Regions from separate parts of the Weizmannia sp. CD-2023 genome, predicted to be linked through region 3. Evidence: riboswitches for the same ligand, from Rfam matches in the RefSeq annotation. Region 3 holds a riboswitch; each other region holds the start of a gene.
What was found. Region 3 has a riboswitch for S-adenosylmethionine ahead of P9687_RS15580 (methionine biosynthesis PLP-dependent protein). Riboswitches for the same ligand answer to the same signal wherever they lie in the genome.
Positions count from the first base shown of each region.

Region 1 (4,213 bases), on a different contig from region 3:
CGATTTAAACATTATTAACCGCGAATTGATTGACAAACGCATTTTAATCCAGGATATCGGCGGCCTCTCAACGGATATCGCCGTGATCAAAAACAGGACAGTCGATGATGACCGGGCGCAGGGATTTAATCTCGGCGTATCAGAAGCGCTTGAACAGATCCGTGAAGAAATCCGCGTCAAATACGGGGTCGAATTGGACAGCCGCCGTGATGTGGTCGATATTATCACGAAAAAGCATGACCGCAACCATATTATGGTAAAAGGCAGCCGGACAAGCGTGCACGACATTACAGACCGTATCTTGTTTGACCTTGCAAAGAAACAATACCGCCTGCTCCGGAACGTGTGGCAGAAAAACTCACAAACAGAGATTTGCTATTTTGTCGGCGGCGGTTCTGTTGTCCTGAAAGATTACTTAAAAACGCTGAACAACAGCCTTGAAGGCTACAATATTGATTTCTTTGAAGATGAAAAAGAGAGCATCTGGATGATGGCCAATGCTTACTACAAATTAATTTCGGATTATGTGAGGAAAAACAATAAACCGGAAGACAAAGGAAAGAAACCGGTCGAATCCAAATAAGGTGAAAAAATATGGAAAAACAAAGCGGGATGAAGCGGGGCCAGACGATTGCGTTCCGGATCCCCCAGGATACGCCCGATCATATTTTAAAAGAACTGTCAAAGTTAAAAGAAAAAGAGAAACGGAACTTCTCCGCCAAAATAGCCGGATATGTCTTACAGGGCATCAACCAGTCGCTCGTAAAGGACAAAGAAACCATTACAATCCCGCTGCCGCGCAAACTGACAAAAGTGCAACATGACTGGCTGAAGCATGAACATTCGGAAGCGATGCTCGGCAGCATTGTTTACGAACTGATTCAGGATCCACTCCGGGCGACTTCGCTCTTTGCGGCCCTGTCGAAACAACCTGTATCTATGGATGAGACGCTTTTTTTACAGGAAGACGAATTGCCGCAAACCAGCGAAGAAGCGGACGCGAAACCGGTTCGATCCGGTGGTGAGCCGCCTGGATCGGATGATCTTGATGCATTCGACTGGAGAACTGCCGCCGTCGAACCGGCACCGCCCGAAACGGGAGCGCCGGAAAAAGAAGAAGATGCGGAAGACCTGCTCGGCGATTTTCTCGCCAGCATGAATAAATAAAGAGCGCAGGGTGAACCCCTGTGTTTAAAACTTGTACGAAATGTAAGGGGATGGCACAGATGGAAAATGTAATCGAAGTTGCCGATGTGAGCCTTGTGCGCGACGGCAAAAAACTGCTCTCGGACATTCACTGGACGGTCAAAAAAGGGGAGCACTGGGCTATCCTCGGCTTAAACGGTTCCGGCAAAACCACTTTGCTTAATATGATCAATGGGTATATTTGGCCAACAAAGGGGAGCATCAAGGTGCTCGGAAAAACGTTCGGAAAAACAAGCCTGCCGGAACTGCGGAAATCAATCGGCTGGGTCAGCTCCTCCATCCAGGAGAGAATACCGCGCACCCAGCTTGCAAGCGATGTGGTTATCAGCGGCAAATATGCATCCATCGGGCTGTATGAAGCGGTGGATGCACAAGACGAAGAAAAAGCCCTGCACTTGATGGAACAATTACATTGTGCTTCCCTTTTTAGCCGTGCTTATGAACATTGTTCGCAAGGAGAGCGGCAGAAGCTTTTAATTGCGCGCGCGTTAATGGCGGAACCGCGCATCTTAATTTTGGACGAGCCTTGCAACGGGCTGGATTTGTTTGCCCGGGAAATTTTGCTAGAAAGTGTGGAGGAGCTGGCGAAAGATAAGAACGGACCGACGCTTGTATATGTCACGCACCATCCGGAAGAAATTTCTCCCGCTTTCCAAAAAACATTGCTGATCAGGAACGGGGAAGTTTTCCGGCAGGGCCGGACTTCCGAGATGATTGAAAAACAAGTGCTTTCCCGCTTTTTTGAGCATGAAATTCAGGTGGAGTGGCGGGGAAACCGGGCTTTGTTTCAAGTTGTCTGATGATTGGAAAACAAAAAAATATAAAATAATGAATTGACAAATCCCGAGCCGTCCACTAATATTTAAATATAACAAATGAATAACTTATCCAGAGAGACTGAGGGACAGGCCCGATGACGTCCAGCAACCTTCAAATCTTTTTTTGAAAGGTGCTAATTCCTGCAGAATGGTTCATTCTGAGAGATAAGTCACTTGACCGGCAAACCTCTTTCGAATGAAAGAAGGTTTTTTTTTGCCAAAAGGAACAGAAGGAGTTTTCAACATGCTGGTATTAGAAGATATTCATAAGGTATACGGAAAAGGGAAGGACAAAAAGGTTGAAGCGTTAAAAGGCATCAACCTGCGTGTTGAAAAAGGGGAAATCTTCGGGGTGGTCGGCTACAGCGGTGCCGGGAAAAGCACGCTGATCCGGTGCGTGAATCTGCTCGAGCGGCCGACTTCCGGGGAAGTGCTCGTTAACGGGATCGACCTTGTGCGCCTGCCGCCTGCAAAGCTGCGCCAAGAGCGGAAAAAAATCGGCATGATTTTCCAGCAGTTCAATCTGCTTCAGTCAAAGACGATTTTTCAAAACGTAGCCATGCCGCTTGTGCTGGAACACCGCCCGAAGGAAGAAATAAAGGCAAAAGTGGCAGAATTATTGTCTTTTGTCGGGTTAGAAGAGAGAATGCACCACTACCCTGACCAGTTGTCAGGCGGCCAGAAACAAAGGGTTGGCATTGCAAGAGCCCTTGCGACAGACCCGGACATTCTGCTTTGTGACGAGGCAACATCGGCCCTTGATCCGAATACGACTGAAGCCGTGCTTGCCCTTTTACGGAAAGTCCGGGACGAGCTGGGCATCACGATTCTTATGATCACCCATGAAATGAACGTCATTCGTGACATTTGTGATAAAGTGGCAGTGCTGGACGGCGGAAAAATTGTGGAGCAGGGCCCTGTAATCGACCTTTTCACAGAACCGAAAACGCAAATTGCGAGAAGCTTTGTGAAAACCGTGCTGAATGATTCGATTCCGCCATCAGTGCAAAAACTGATCGATGAAAGCAGCAAAGACAACCCGCACGGCATTTACCGGATTCTGTTTAAAGGAGCTTCCACCAATATGCCGCTGTTATCCAATACAGCAAAACAATTTTCAATCGACCTGAATGTGCTTCATGGCATGATCACCGAACTTCAGGGAATCCCTTTTGGCAACCTGCTTGTCGAATTGAAAGGCGACCCGGAAGAAATGAAGCGGGCCATTCAGTACATCAACGATCACGAAGCGATCATTCGGGAGGTGGAGAAAAATGGCATTTGATTGGTCATGGTTTTGGCCGCAATTTTTCACGGCAATGGGCCAGACGCTGTATATGGTGGCTGTATCATTACTCATTTCCATCATCATCGGCATCCCGGTTGGCGTCATTCTCGTTATTACCCGGGAAAACGGCATATGGGAAAACAAATGGATTTTTAATATTTTAAATGTGATTATCAATATTTTTCGGTCGATCCCGTTTATTATTCTCGTTGTCGCGATCATTCCGTTTACGCGCTGGGTTGTCGGGACAGCGATCGGAACAACCGCAGCGATTGTGCCGCTTGTGTTGTACACTGCTTTTTACATCGGGAGGCTCATTGAAAGTTCACTGCTTGAAGTCGACAAAGGGACAATCGAACTTGCGCAGTCAATGGGGGCGACGAACTGGCAGATTATTTGGCGGTTTTTGCTTCCGGAAGCAAAGGCATCCATGGTGCTCAATTTAACGATTGCCACCATCGGGCTGATTGGGGCTTCCGCGATGGCGGGCGCGGTCGGTGCCGGCGGGATCGGGGATTTGGCGATCACATACGGGTACAACCAGTTTCAGACAGGCGTCATGATCGTTACCGTTATCACGCTGGTCATTTTCACCCAGCTTGTCCAGACATTGGGCAACTTTCTCTCCAAAAAAATCCGGAGAAAATAATATTGAAAAAAAGGGTTACACCTTTTTTATAAAAAATTCAATTCAGGGGGACTTAGCAGCGATGAAAAAATTTGCGATTCTATTATTGGGGCTCATCCTGGTTTTGGCAGGATGCGGGGCCAAAAACAATTCGAGCAGTACAAGCACAAAAACAATCAAAGTCGGGACAACCACTTCTGAAGTGCCGACATGGAATTTAATCCAGAAACTCGCGAAAAAGAAAAATATTAATATTAAGATTGTCCGCTTTGA
Region 1 covers NZ_JARTJQ010000032.1:23,601-27,813, forward strand. The annotation lists gene P9687_RS04620 (ParM/StbA family protein) at 1-583, shown strand, start outside; gene P9687_RS04625 (hypothetical protein) at 595-1,167, shown strand; gene P9687_RS04630 (ABC transporter ATP-binding protein) at 1,227-2,006, shown strand; SAM riboswitch class I at 2,088-2,196, shown strand; gene P9687_RS04635 (methionine ABC transporter ATP-binding protein) at 2,269-3,309, shown strand; gene P9687_RS04640 (methionine ABC transporter permease) at 3,299-3,961, shown strand; gene P9687_RS04645 (MetQ/NlpA family ABC transporter substrate-binding protein) at 4,023-4,213, shown strand, end outside.
Region 1: linked by a shared signal. The riboswitch ahead of P9687_RS04635 (methionine ABC transporter ATP-binding protein) and the one ahead of P9687_RS15580 (methionine biosynthesis PLP-dependent protein) in region 3 are both predicted to bind S-adenosylmethionine.

Region 2 (4,213 bases), on a different contig from region 3:
CCGGTCATCATACCGGCGCGCCACCTTGCAGCCTAATTTTTCATAGAAATCGGCTGTTTCATCAAGATCTTTGCACGGAATCGCCAAATGAAAAATTTTATCTGTTTCTCTCATGGGAATCTCCTCCAATAAAAAAAGTATCTGATCGCAAACCGAGCCTTAATGTTTCAAGCGCAAGGGCATCCGAAAAAGGGATGTTGGCCAAATTGGCATCCGGACCGAGATGGTGGATAAAAAAAGCCTGGAGCTGCTTGTTGGGCGCTTCGAAAATCAAAGAATCGCGAGGAATCCCGGAGTCCAGGATGGCCGCAAACATCTCCTCCCGTATTTCCCCGTCCCCGTTGCAAATGCCGCTCGTGCCGCTTTCCCTTGCCTCTGTCATCACTTTATATGCGCCTGCTTCTAAATCTTGACTAATCGATTCCAGCCATAACGCGGGCGTATCGGCCATTGATTTGGCAGCATCTTTTGAGCCGACTTCACTTAACACTTTAAACTCCTTTGAAAACTCCGCAATATAGCGGCATTTTTCCGTATTGGACAGCGGCAGGGTGCCATTTGAGATTTCAACATATTCGCATTCAAACCGCCGGCAGTATTGAACGTACCGATCCGTTTTTCCCTGGCTGGCAAACTTTTCAAATAAAGTGCCGCCGAAAAAGAAGGCAATGCCGTTTTGCCTCAAGTGATCTATTTTTTCTTCCAAATGGCGTGAAACGACCGATGTCCCCCAGCCGAATTTGACGAAATCAATATAAGGGGCTGCACTGTTCATGGTATCTTTAAAAAAGTTCAGCGGAATGCCATTGTCAATTAAGATGGTGATTCCGCAATCCCGCGGTTTCTCATTGCGTAAAGGCAGTGTCAAACCATGGTCATTCATCTTCAACCCTCACGATCGTTGGAAATTCTCCTGTTGGATCCATTTTCATCACAAACCCGCAGTCTCTCTCTTTAATGCAAAATTCCAGGTCAGCCGGGTTAAATGCAGGCTGGCCGGGATCAAGAAATTTTTTTGCAACACTGGCATCTACAATCTCCTTGATCACTGATTCCGGCTTTATCGTGCCGGAGCCGGTGAGGATGCTTTCCATGTATAACGCGCATGCCAGGTCATCTTCCCCCGTCGGATGGGAAGCAATCATGTTGATGCGGGCGTTGTCTTTGTCTTTCCATTTGCGCCGGACCCATTTTGCCGTCGTTTTTGCATTCGAAAAGCCGGTAACATAGACTTCCTTTGCGTGAAGGGCGTGAAAAACTGCTTTTACCCCGTTTGTCGATGTTTGTACCAACGTTTTGCCGGCTAACGGCTGTTTGGCGATGGCGGCCGGTGAATGACCAAAATCAAATCCTGGGATCGGAAGGCCGTGCCTTTCGCCCGTGAGCAAAACATGCGGGTATTTGTTTTTGATACGAAAAGCCGTTTCTATTGAGTCAGCCAGCCATATTTCTTTTACGCCGCCCAAAAAGGCATGGTGGGCAACCGTAAACGCGCGGATTACATCGATCACAATATTGGCATCTCCATCTTCCGGCGTCATCTCATTCCCCTGGTAAATGCGGATATTCATCCATTCCCCCCTCATTCTGTGCAAAAGATACATAAAGTATATTGGGGGGACGCTTGATGCGGAACTTGCCACCCTTTTCCTTTTTTAAATGTCCCATCTGTTCAAAAAAGAATTGACTGTACCTGTATTTGATTGTATAATGTTTTCAATGATTTCTAAATAATGATTTGTGCTTCTTATCCAGAGAGGTGGAGGGAAAGGCCCTTTGAAGCCTCGGCAACAGGTTGAAAAACACTGTGCCAATTCCTGCAGACAATCGTCTGAAAGATAAGAGAAGTTGACCATTGTGCGCCGGCTCTTCTTATCTTTGTAAGGAGAGCTTTTTTCGAAGGCGCTTCTCATGGAAAGAAGCGGATTAAAATCCAAGTAAACTTCTATGTCTATTTGGATTAGGATGTCATACATAAATAAACAAATGAAAAGTGCATGCAAACATTGCGAGGTGGAAGATTTGCCGTTAAGTGTACAAAACAGCCCGTTTAGTAAAGAACAGGCGGAAAAGTTAAATGAACTGCTGCAACTATTAACGGATCAGCAAAAATTATGGCTAAGCGGATATTTAACCTATCCGTTTGCCGAACAAGGAACGAATCCCCCGGGAAGTACAGCTGTTGCTGAAAAACCGGTACAGACGGCAACCAAAACGGTTACGCTGCTGTTTGGTTCCGAGACAGGCAATGCCCAGGCGCTTGCCGAAGCATTCGCAGCCAGATTAAAAGAAATGCAGTTTGCCGTATCTTTTTCGGCACTCGATGCGGCCAAGCCGAAAGATTTAAAAAATGCAGGGTATCTGCTCATCATTACAAGCACACAAGGGGAAGGGGACCCGCCCGACAACGCATTGTCTTTCTATGAGCTGATCCACAGCAGAAAAGCCCCAAAACTGGACGGGGTCCCTTTTTCCGTTTTGGCGCTTGGGGACCAGACATATGAGTTTTTTTGCAAGGTCGGAAAAGAGATCGACAAGAGGCTGGAAGAGTTGGGCGGGGAAAGGCTCTATCCGCGGGTGGATTGTGATGTGGATTATGAAGAGGACGCCCGCGAATGGTTTGAAGGGGTTGCAGGCGTGCTCCGGGCATCTGCCTTGCCGGCTTCAACCGCTGCGGATGCCACCCGGCCTGCAAACACCGATTATTCCAAATCCAACCCGTTCCAGGCGGAAGTGTTGGAAAATATCAACTTGAACTGGGAAGGGTCCAATAAAAAAACGCACCATATCGAACTATCCCTTGAAGGGTCCGGTTTTACATTTGAACCGGGGGACAGCATCGGGATTTACCCGGAAAATGATCCGAAACTCGTGGAACGGCTGATCGAAAAGCTCGGCTGGGATCCGGAAGAACCAGTTCCGGTCAATAAAAAAGGGGAAGTGCTGCCGGCCAGGGAAGCATTACTCAGACATTATGAAATTACGAGATTAACAAAACCGCTGCTTCAGCAGGCAGCCGTGCTTTTCGGAAACAAAGCGCTTACGGCTTTGCTTGAAAATGAAGCGGAGGCAAAGGCGTACCTTGAAGGGCGGGGCCTGCTCGATCTTGTCGAGGAATATCCGCCGGAAAAAGTGGAAGTGCAAGCTTTCGTACAAATGCTCCGGAAAATGCCGCCGCGGCTTTATTCGATCGCAAGCAGCTGGAAAGCGAACCCCGATGAAGTCCATCTTGTCATTGCACTGGACTGCTATACAGCAAACGGAAGGGTGCGCGAAGGGGTTTGCTCCGGGCAAATCGCAGGCAGGATAAAACCGGGAGACAAGCTGCCGGTTTATGTCCACCGCAATCCGAATTTCAAACTTCCGGCTGACCCGGATGTGCCGGTGATCATGATCGGGCCGGGAACAGGCGTGGCGCCGTTCCGTTCTTTCCTGGAAGAAAGGGAAGCGGAAGGGATCACCGGACGAACATGGCTGTTTTACGGGGACCAGCATTTTGCGACGGATTTTCTGTATCAGCTTGACTGGCAAAACTGGCTGAAAAATGGCGTGCTCGAACGGATGGATGTGGCTTTTTCGCGCGACCAGGCAGAAAAAATATACGTCCAGCACCGGATGCTTGAAAAAAGCAAAGATTTTTATGCATGGCTTGAAAAAGGCGCCTGTGTGTATGTGTGCGGCGATGAAAAGCAGATGGCCCGCGACGTCCAGGAAACGCTGCTTGAAATTCTTGAAACAGAAGGCAATATGGCGAGGGAAGAGGCAGAGGATTATTTACAGGAAATGCGACGGGCAAAACGATACCAGCGTGATGTGTATTAACAGAGAGGGGCAGGAAGATGGCTGATAAAAAACTTGATCCGCTTGAAACGATAAAAGAAAAAAGCCGGTTTTTAAGAGGGACGATTGCGGAAGGGCTCAAAGATCCACTGACCGGCGCGATATCCGAAGACGATAATAAACTGTTGAAATTTCATGGCAGCTACCAGCAGGACGACCGCGATATCCGCAACGATCGGCGCAAAAAGAAACTGGAGCCGGCTTACCAGTTTATGGTGCGTGTCCGCATTCCGGGCGGTGTTGCGACCCCGGAACAGTGGCTTGTGATGGATGAACTGGCGCAAAAATACGGGAACGGAACGCTGCGTATGACAACCCGGCAGACATTCCAGATGCATGGCATTTTAAAATGGAATTTAAAGCAGGCCATCCG
Region 2 covers NZ_JARTJQ010000069.1:7,179-11,391, reverse strand. The annotation lists gene P9687_RS09655 (VOC family protein) at 1-114, opposite strand, end outside; gene P9687_RS09650 (phosphosulfolactate synthase) at 98-883, opposite strand; gene P9687_RS09645 (2-phosphosulfolactate phosphatase) at 876-1,571, opposite strand; SAM riboswitch class I at 1,745-1,845, shown strand; gene P9687_RS09640 (assimilatory sulfite reductase (NADPH) flavoprotein subunit) at 1,966-3,822, shown strand; gene cysI (assimilatory sulfite reductase (NADPH) hemoprotein subunit) at 3,840-4,213, shown strand, end outside.
Region 2: linked by a shared signal. The riboswitch ahead of P9687_RS09640 (assimilatory sulfite reductase (NADPH) flavoprotein subunit) and the one ahead of P9687_RS15580 (methionine biosynthesis PLP-dependent protein) in region 3 are both predicted to bind S-adenosylmethionine.

Region 3 (4,213 bases):
TGTCCGGTTTTGTGCTTGATATTTCCTGGAGATAACCCTACATAAAAATGAAAAAAGTTTGTGAATACTCTTTACATATTCCTTGCCCTGTGCGGTTTCCTAAAGGATAATATTTGTAACCTGCAGCAGAAGGAGTAAAGACACGTGAAAACTTAAAAATGAGGAGTGAGCAAATGAAAACAGTCCAACTGAACAGCCGGATAGCTTTCGGCCCATCTCTGCCGTTCGTATTGATTGCCGGCCCGTGCGTGATTGAAAGTGAAACAATGGCCATGGAAACAGCCGCAACCCTTCAAACCATTGCCGGAAAACTCGGCATTCCTTTCGTTTTTAAAGCTTCTTTCGACAAAGCCAACCGATCATCCATTTTTTCCAAAAGGGGCCCGGGACTGGAAAAAGGGCTCGAAATACTTGATCGTATTAAAAATGCATTTGGCATGCCGGTCACGTCCGATATTCATGAGCCGCACCAGGCAAAAGCAGCCGGGGAAGTGCTCGACATGCTGCAAATCCCCGCATTCCTTTGCCGCCAGACTGATTTGCTGCTCGCCGCTGCCGCGACGGGCAAAATCGTGAATGTCAAAAAAGGGCAGTTTTTGGCGCCTTGGGATATGAAAAACGTCATTCAAAAACTGGAGGAATCCGGCACTGAAAAAATTCTCCTTACGGAACGCGGTTCGACATTCGGCTACAATAACCTGGTGGTGGATATGCGCGCACTTCCGGAAATGCGCAGATTAGGGTATCCGGTCGCGTTTGACGCCACCCACAGTGTCCAAATCCCGGGCGGAAACGGCACTTCAACAGGCGGAAAGCGAGCGCTTGTCCCGTATCTCGCAAGGGCAGCGGCGGCTTGCGGGATCGATGCGTTGTTTCTGGAAGCCCATCCCGATCCGGGACAAGCCTGGTCGGATGGCCCGAATATGGTAAAACTGGATGATCTTGAAGAAATGTTAAAGCCAATGATAGAAATTGATCGCATGATAAAAGAACAAACAGCGGCAAACATCCATTAATGGAGGTGAAAATGATGTTAAAAGATTTCAGACGAAGCATCAATTATGTCGAAAGCGTCCGTGAAGTGCTGGAAAAAGAGGCCAATGAGATTTTAAAGCTGAAAGACCGGATAAATTTCCGGATAAATGAAGGTATTGAAATGATATTGGCGTGCGAAGGGAGAGTCATTTTTACGGGAATGGGGAAATCGGGCACCATCGGGCGGAAACTTGCTTCCACATTTGCAAGCACCGGTACCCCGGCATTTTTCCTTCACCCGGGAGAAGCACTGCACGGCGATCTTGGAAAAATAACAAAAAAAGACATCCTAATTGCCATTTCCAACAGCGGGGAAACGCCGGAAATATTAAATATGATCCCTTCCATCAAAAGGATCGGCGCAAAAATGATTGCCATTTCTGGTTCACGCAAGTCAGCACTGGCACGGTGTTCGAATCTGGTGATGGATATCGGGGAAGTTGAGGAAGCGTGCCCGCTCGGCCTTGCGCCGACTTCTACGACAACCGTCACGCTTGCGCTCGGGGATGCGATTGCGGTTGCCCTTTTAAAGGCAAGGGATTTTAAACCTGAAAACTTTGCGCTCTTCCATCCCGGCGGCTCGCTTGGCAGGCGTTTGCTTCTAACAGTTGGCCATGTGGCTAAACGCAAAAGCATGAACCCGGTTGCCAGAATGGATACCGGCATAAAGGAAGCATTATTTATGATGACGGAAGCGGGGACGGGGGCTGTCTCGGTCATTGATAAGCAGGGCCGGCTTGCCGGCATTTTAACGGATGGCGATATCCGGCGCGAGCTTTTAAACGGCCATGAAGTACTGGATAAAAAAGTGGCAGACCTGTATACAAAATATCCGGTTTGCGTCAGTGAGCACCAGCTGGCAGCGGAAGCATTGCGAATAATGGAAGACCGCGCTTTCAAGGTGCTGCCGGTTGTTGCCGGCCAGAAACCAGTTGCCATGCTCCATATTCAGGATTTGATCCAGACTATATAGGCAAAATAACAAGATATTGGACAGAGCGGATTCATAAAGAATACCGCTTTTTTTGGTGTTTACCGCCAATATTTACACAGCAGCTGTCTGCTTCTTTTCGGGGATACCACACAAAGATTTCGGTGACAATGGTTCAGTGGCCTATTAAAATAAAAGGGTCACGAATACTACAGACGGGGTCATTACGCTTCTCCTTTCATCTTTGCTGTTTTATTTTCTCACCATATTGATTGTCCATAAGAAAAACAAAATTTAAATTGAAAATTTTTTAAAAAAGCTTGACGAATCCGAAAAAAAGGGATAAATTGAACGTAAGCATTTTTTATGTCCGTTGTGTATGCCTTTTGTGGCGTTTATGGCAAATTTCATATTGGTGTTTTCTTATCAAGAGAGGTTGAGGGAATGGCCCGATGAAGCCTCAGCAACCTTCAATGCTTTTACGCGTTGAAAAGGTGCTAAGTCCTGCAAGTTATGGGATCCATAACTTGAAAGATAAGAAGATGGTTCATGCACGAAAAGAATGGCCTTCTTCTTATTGGAGAAGGCTTTTTGATTTTAAGTGAGGGAGTGTCCATCATGTATCGTACAGAAACAAAACTTGCACAGATCGGAAACCGCAGTGACCGCGTGACAGGTGCGGTGAACCCGCCTGTTTATTTTTCTACCGCTTACCACCACGAAGGCATTGGGCAGTCGACCGGTTTCGATTATTCCCGTACCGGCAACCCGACACGCCAGTTGCTGGAAGAAGCGATTGCGGATCTGGAGGGCGGGGACCGCGGGTTTGCGTGCAGTTCCGGCATGGCTGCGATTTTCACTGTTTTATCTTTGTTCCAGGCCGGCGATGAGTGGATTGTGAGTGATGATTTATACGGCGGCACCTACCGCCTGCTGGAGCAGGGGTATAAAAAATGGGGGCTTTGTTGTAATTACGTGAATACGTGCAACCCGGAAAATATTGAAAAAGAAATCACCCCGAAAACGAAAGCCATTTTTCTCGAAACACCGACAAACCCCCTCATGCAGCAGACGGATATCGGCGCTGTGGCTGAAATTGCGAAAAGGCACGGAATCCTGCTGATCGTGGACAATACTTTTTATACTCCGCTTTTGCAGCGGCCGATCAAAGAAGGCGCTGATATTGTGGTCCACAGCGCAACGAAATATCTTGGCGGGCATAACGACGTGCTGGCTGGGCTGATCGTGGCAAAGGGCGCTGAACTTTGCGACAAGCTTTTCTTGTACCATAACGGCGCCGGCGCCACACTCAGCCCGTTTGATTCGTGGCTTCTGATGCGCGGCATGAAAACGCTGGCGCTCCGGATGGAAAAACACGAAAAGAATGCAAAAGCTGTGGCGGCCTTTTTAAGCGCGCATCCGGACGTAAAAGATGTGCTGTATCCTGGACGCGGCGGGATGCTTTCTTTCCGTGTAAAAGAAGAATCATGGGTTGACCCGTTTTTACGCGGCCTGTCTTTGATTACATTTGCCGAAAGCCTCGGCGGGACGGAAAGTTTTATCACTTACCCGGCTACACAGACGCATGCCGACATTCCGGAAGAAAAACGGATTGCCTCAGGCGTGGACAACTGCCTTTTGCGCTTTTCAGTCGGAATTGAAGATGACCGCGATTTGATTGCAGATATTGAAAAAGCTTTTGCCAACATTCACGAAGGGGTGCAAACACGATGACAAATGAAGATTATTCTTTTCAAACGAGGCTTTTACATAACAGCCACAAAATTGACCCGGCGACCGGTGCGGTGAGTGTGCCGATCCAGCATGCTTCGACATACCACCAGGCGGACATTGACCAGTTCGGCAAATACGATTACAGCCGCTCGCTCAATCCGACGAGGGAAGCGCTCGAGGATGTCATAGCCGAACTCGAAGGCGGCGCCAAAGGTTTCGCGTTTGCTTCCGGGATGGCGGCGATTTCAACGGCGTTTCTGCTTTTGTCGGCGGGCGACCATGTTGTGATCACCGAGGATGTGTACGGCGGCACGTTCCGGATGGTGACGGAAGTCCTGACACGGCTTGGTATTGAACATACATTTGTGGATATGACCAACCTTGAAGAAGTGCGGCAGGCCGTCCGCCCGAACACGAAAGCTTTTTATGTAGAAACCCCTTCAAACCCGCTTTTAAAAGTGACGGATATCCGGGCGGTGAGTGAACTGGCAAAGGCAACCGGGGCGCTCACCT
Region 3 covers NZ_JARTJQ010000107.1:22,421-26,633, forward strand. The annotation lists gene kdsA (3-deoxy-8-phosphooctulonate synthase) at 174-1,016, shown strand; gene P9687_RS15575 (KpsF/GutQ family sugar-phosphate isomerase) at 1,031-2,008, shown strand; SAM riboswitch class I at 2,387-2,507, shown strand; gene P9687_RS15580 (methionine biosynthesis PLP-dependent protein) at 2,585-3,700, shown strand; gene metC (cystathionine beta-lyase) at 3,697-4,213, shown strand, end outside.

Region 4 (4,213 bases), on a different contig from region 3:
AAAGGACGTCATCTGACACCCCTTCAATATGAACCGGGATGTGTAGCCCGAAAATATCATCCTGCCGTGTTTCGGTATCTTTCAGTTTGCCGTTTATCGCAGCCCGGACCATGGCCCGCGTATCGCTTAATTTCATGCGGGAACCGGTTCCGTACGGGCCGCCTGTCCAGCCGGTATTGACAAGAAATACCTGGACGTTGTGCCTGTCAACTTTCTCGCCGAGCATTTCCGCATAAACGGCGGGCTCAAGCGGCAAGAACGGCGCGCCGAAGCAAGTGGAGAACACGGCTTCCGGGCGCGTGACGCCGCGTTCGGTACCGGCCAGTTTAGAAGTGTAACCGCTTAAGAAATGGTACATGGCCTGCTCTTTTGTCAGCCTGCTGATCGGCGGCAGGACACCGGATGCATCGGCCGTCAGGAATATAATGGTTGACGGATGGCCGGCCATGCCGGAGCGGGCAATATTGCCGATGTTTTCAATCGGGTAAGCAGCCCTTGTATTTTCCGTCAGTGCATTGTTGTCATATTGCGGTTTGCGGGACACCGGATCTACGACCACATTTTCAAGTACGGTCCCAAAACGGATCGCCTGGTAAATTTGTGGTTCTTTTTCTTCCGTAAGCCCGATGCACTTTGCATAGCATCCGCCTTCAATATTGAAGACACCGCTGTCGGACCAGCCGTGCTCATCGTCCCCTATAAGTGCGCGCTCCGGATCGGCGGAAAGCGTCGTTTTCCCGGTCCCGGACAAGCCGAAAAACAGGGCCGTATCGCCGTTTTTCCCAGTATTGGCGGAGCAGTGCATGGGAAGGATGCCTTTTTGCGGCAGCAAGTAATTCATGATGGAAAAAATGCTTTTTTTCATTTCGCCTGCATATTCCGTCCCGCCGATCAAAATTATCCGGCGTTCAAGTGAAATCATGATGAACGCTTCGGAATGCGTGCCGTCAAGCGCCGGGTCTGCCTTAAACAGCGGCGCGGAAAGAATCGTAAATTGCGCATCGTGTTGATAGAGCTCCTCCGCATCCGGCCGGATAAACAATTGATGCGCGAATAAATTATGCCAGGCGAACTCATTCACGGTCTGGATCGGAAGGCGGCTTTTTGGATCGGCACCCGCAAAACCTTTAAACACAAAAATTTCGTCTTTCCCTTTTAAATGCCGGACCATTTTTTCATAAAGCCTGTTGAACACGCCGGGAGAAACCGGCTGGTTGATTTTGCCCCAGTCGACACGGTCTTTTGATTCGGAGTCGACGACAATAAATTTATCTTTCGGTGACCTTCCTGTATATTTTCCTGTTGCAGCAGAAATGGCCCCTTCCGTTGTCAGTACAGCTTCTTTCCGTTCGATAATTTTTTCCATTAATTGTGGCACGGAAAGCTGCATGCGTACGTTTTCCCCCGACAACAAAAACTTTAAATCGTCAGAAGCGCCAATCAGATCCATTTTCATAAACCGCCCCTTTGAATAACTTATTTCACTTTAAACGATATCAGTATAACATATTCATCCGTTTATTACATACTTTTTTCCGGGAAAAATGCAGAGGACAAAGGGGAGAAGGGCGAAAAAATCATTGACAGCGCCTGCTAAATTGCGTATGATTTTACTTTGAACGGATACTCTTATCCCGAGCTGGTGGAGGGACGGGCCCGATGAAACCCAGCAACCCGCCTCTGGAACAGGCAATGCGCTCGCAACGCAGCTGCCGCTTGACTTCCAGGCAAAGGTGCTAACCTGCAGCAAGGATTGTTTCCTTGAACGATAAGAGTGAAAGGCGCGATTGATTGAAGTCAAAACCTTTCCACTCATGATGAATGGGGAAGGTTTTTATTTTTGGCTTTGTACATGAAATGAATCGAGTTTAGGGTATGAGTACCGTTTCCAATATGTAACCATATAAGGAGGAAAAGCGGATGTTAAAAGGACGGCATTTGTTCACATCGGAATCGGTGACGGAAGGCCATCCGGACAAAATTTGCGACCAGATTTCCGATGCCATTTTGGATGCCATTTTAGAAAAAGACCCGAATGCCCGCGTTGCCTGTGAAACTTCCGTCACAACAGGGCTCGTGCTTGTCACGGGGGAAATTTCCACCAATACATATGTGGATATTCCGAAAGTGGTGCGCAAGACCATTAAAGAGATCGGCTATACGCGCGCGAAATACGGGTTTGATGCGGAAACCTGCGCGGTGCTGACATCGATTGACGAACAGTCCGAAGATATTGCGCGCGGCGTTAACCAGGCTTTGGAAGCCCGCGAAGGCGGGATGAGCGACGAAGAGATTGAGGCAATCGGAGCCGGCGACCAGGGCCTGATGTTCGGGTTTGCCTGCAATGAGACAGAAGAGCTGATGCCGCTTCCCATTTCGCTTGCCCACAAGCTTGCCCGCCGTCTTGCTGAACTCCGCAAACAAGAAGTGATCCCGTATTTGCGCCCGGATGCAAAGACACAGGTGACAGTTGAATATGACGAGAACAACCAGCCTGCCCGGATTGATACGATTGTCATTTCAACGCAGCATGATCCTGACACAAGCGCCGGACAAATCCAGGAAGATATGAAAAAATACGTCATTGAACCGGTTGTGCCGGCACACTTGCTCGATGCGGATACAAAGTATTTGATTAATCCGACCGGCCGCTTTGTCATCGGCGGCCCTCAAGGGGATGCGGGGCTGACCGGCCGCAAAATCATTGTCGACACGTACGGCGGCTATGCCCGGCACGGCGGCGGCGCATTTTCCGGGAAAGACCCGACGAAAGTGGACCGTTCCGCTGCTTATGCCGCCCGCTATGTTGCGAAAAATATTGTTGCGGCAGGCCTTGCGGAAAAATGCGAGGTACAGCTTGCGTATGCGATCGGGGTGGCGAAGCCCGTTTCTATTTCCATCGATACGTTTGGGACCGGAAAAGTGCCGGAAAAAGTGCTGATCGAGGCGGTCGAAGCTCATTTTGACCTGCGCCCGGCCGGCATTATCAAAATGCTCGACTTGCGCCGTCCGATTTACAGGCAGATCGCTGCGTACGGGCATTTCGGCCGCGATGATTTGGATGTGCCTTGGGAAAAAACGGACAAAGCCGGGGCGTTGAACGAATTCGCCCGCAATCATATCGGAAAATAATAGGAAAAAGAGCGCGCCTGGTATACAGGCCGCTCTTTTTCATAAAACGGCGGGAATAAGGAATCCTGTTTGCCTCATTTTTAACAAAAACCCTGCAAACTGGCGGAAAACATGCTAAACTATATTACATGTGCAGAATTTGGCCGTCAAATTTTGGCGGAAATGCATTTGTTTTTTAAAGAAATAAATTTACAATAGAGTATATCGAAATGAAGTAGGTGACTTTTTACATGTGCGGATTTATTGGCTGCGTCCATGACCATCCCGTTACATTATCAGACGAAGACAGGCAACAGTTTAAACAGATGAATCATATGATTGAGCACCGCGGCCCGGATGATGAAGGCTTTTATGAAGACGAGCATATCCAGTTCGGTTTCAGGCGCCTGAGCATTATCGATATCGAGGCGGGGCACCAGCCTTTAACATACGAAAACGAACGGTACTGGATTATTTTTAATGGCGAAATTTATAACTATGTTGAATTACGTGAAGAATTGATTAAAGAAGGGATGACATTCGAAACGAATTCGGATACGGAAGTCATTCTTGCCATGTACAGCCGTTACGGCGAAAAAGCAATCGGACGCCTGCGCGGGATGTTCGGGTTTGCGATCTGGGATAAGCAGGAACAAACGCTGTGCGGCGCGCGTGACCCGTTCGGCATTAAACCGTTCTTCTATTATGAAGACGGCGATAAAATGTATTTCGGTTCTGAAAAGAAAAGCATTTTGCTTGCCATGGAAAAACCAGAACTGAATTATGATGCTGTCCAATATTATTTAACCTACCAATTTGTGCCCGAACCTTTCACCATGACAAAAGGCATCCGGAAACTTGAACCGGGCCATTATTTTGTGAAAAAAATTGGCAAACCGATGGAAATCAAACGATATTGGAAAGCATCCTTCCACCCGGTTCATAAAAGCGAGGACGAATTTATTCAAGAAGTGCGTGACGTAATGATTGATTCGGTGAAAGTCCATATGCGCAGCGATGTACCGGTTGGCGCATTCCTGTCGGGTGGGATCGATTCCTCGATTACGGCATCGATTGCAAAACAGTTCCATCCGGGCATTAA
Region 4 covers NZ_JARTJQ010000002.1:16,448-20,660, reverse strand. The annotation lists gene pckA (phosphoenolpyruvate carboxykinase (ATP)) at 1-1,456, opposite strand, end outside; SAM riboswitch class I at 1,627-1,775, shown strand; gene metK (methionine adenosyltransferase) at 1,921-3,132, shown strand; gene asnB (asparagine synthase (glutamine-hydrolyzing)) at 3,363-4,213, shown strand, end outside.
Region 4: linked by a shared signal. The riboswitch ahead of metK (methionine adenosyltransferase) and the one ahead of P9687_RS15580 (methionine biosynthesis PLP-dependent protein) in region 3 are both predicted to bind S-adenosylmethionine.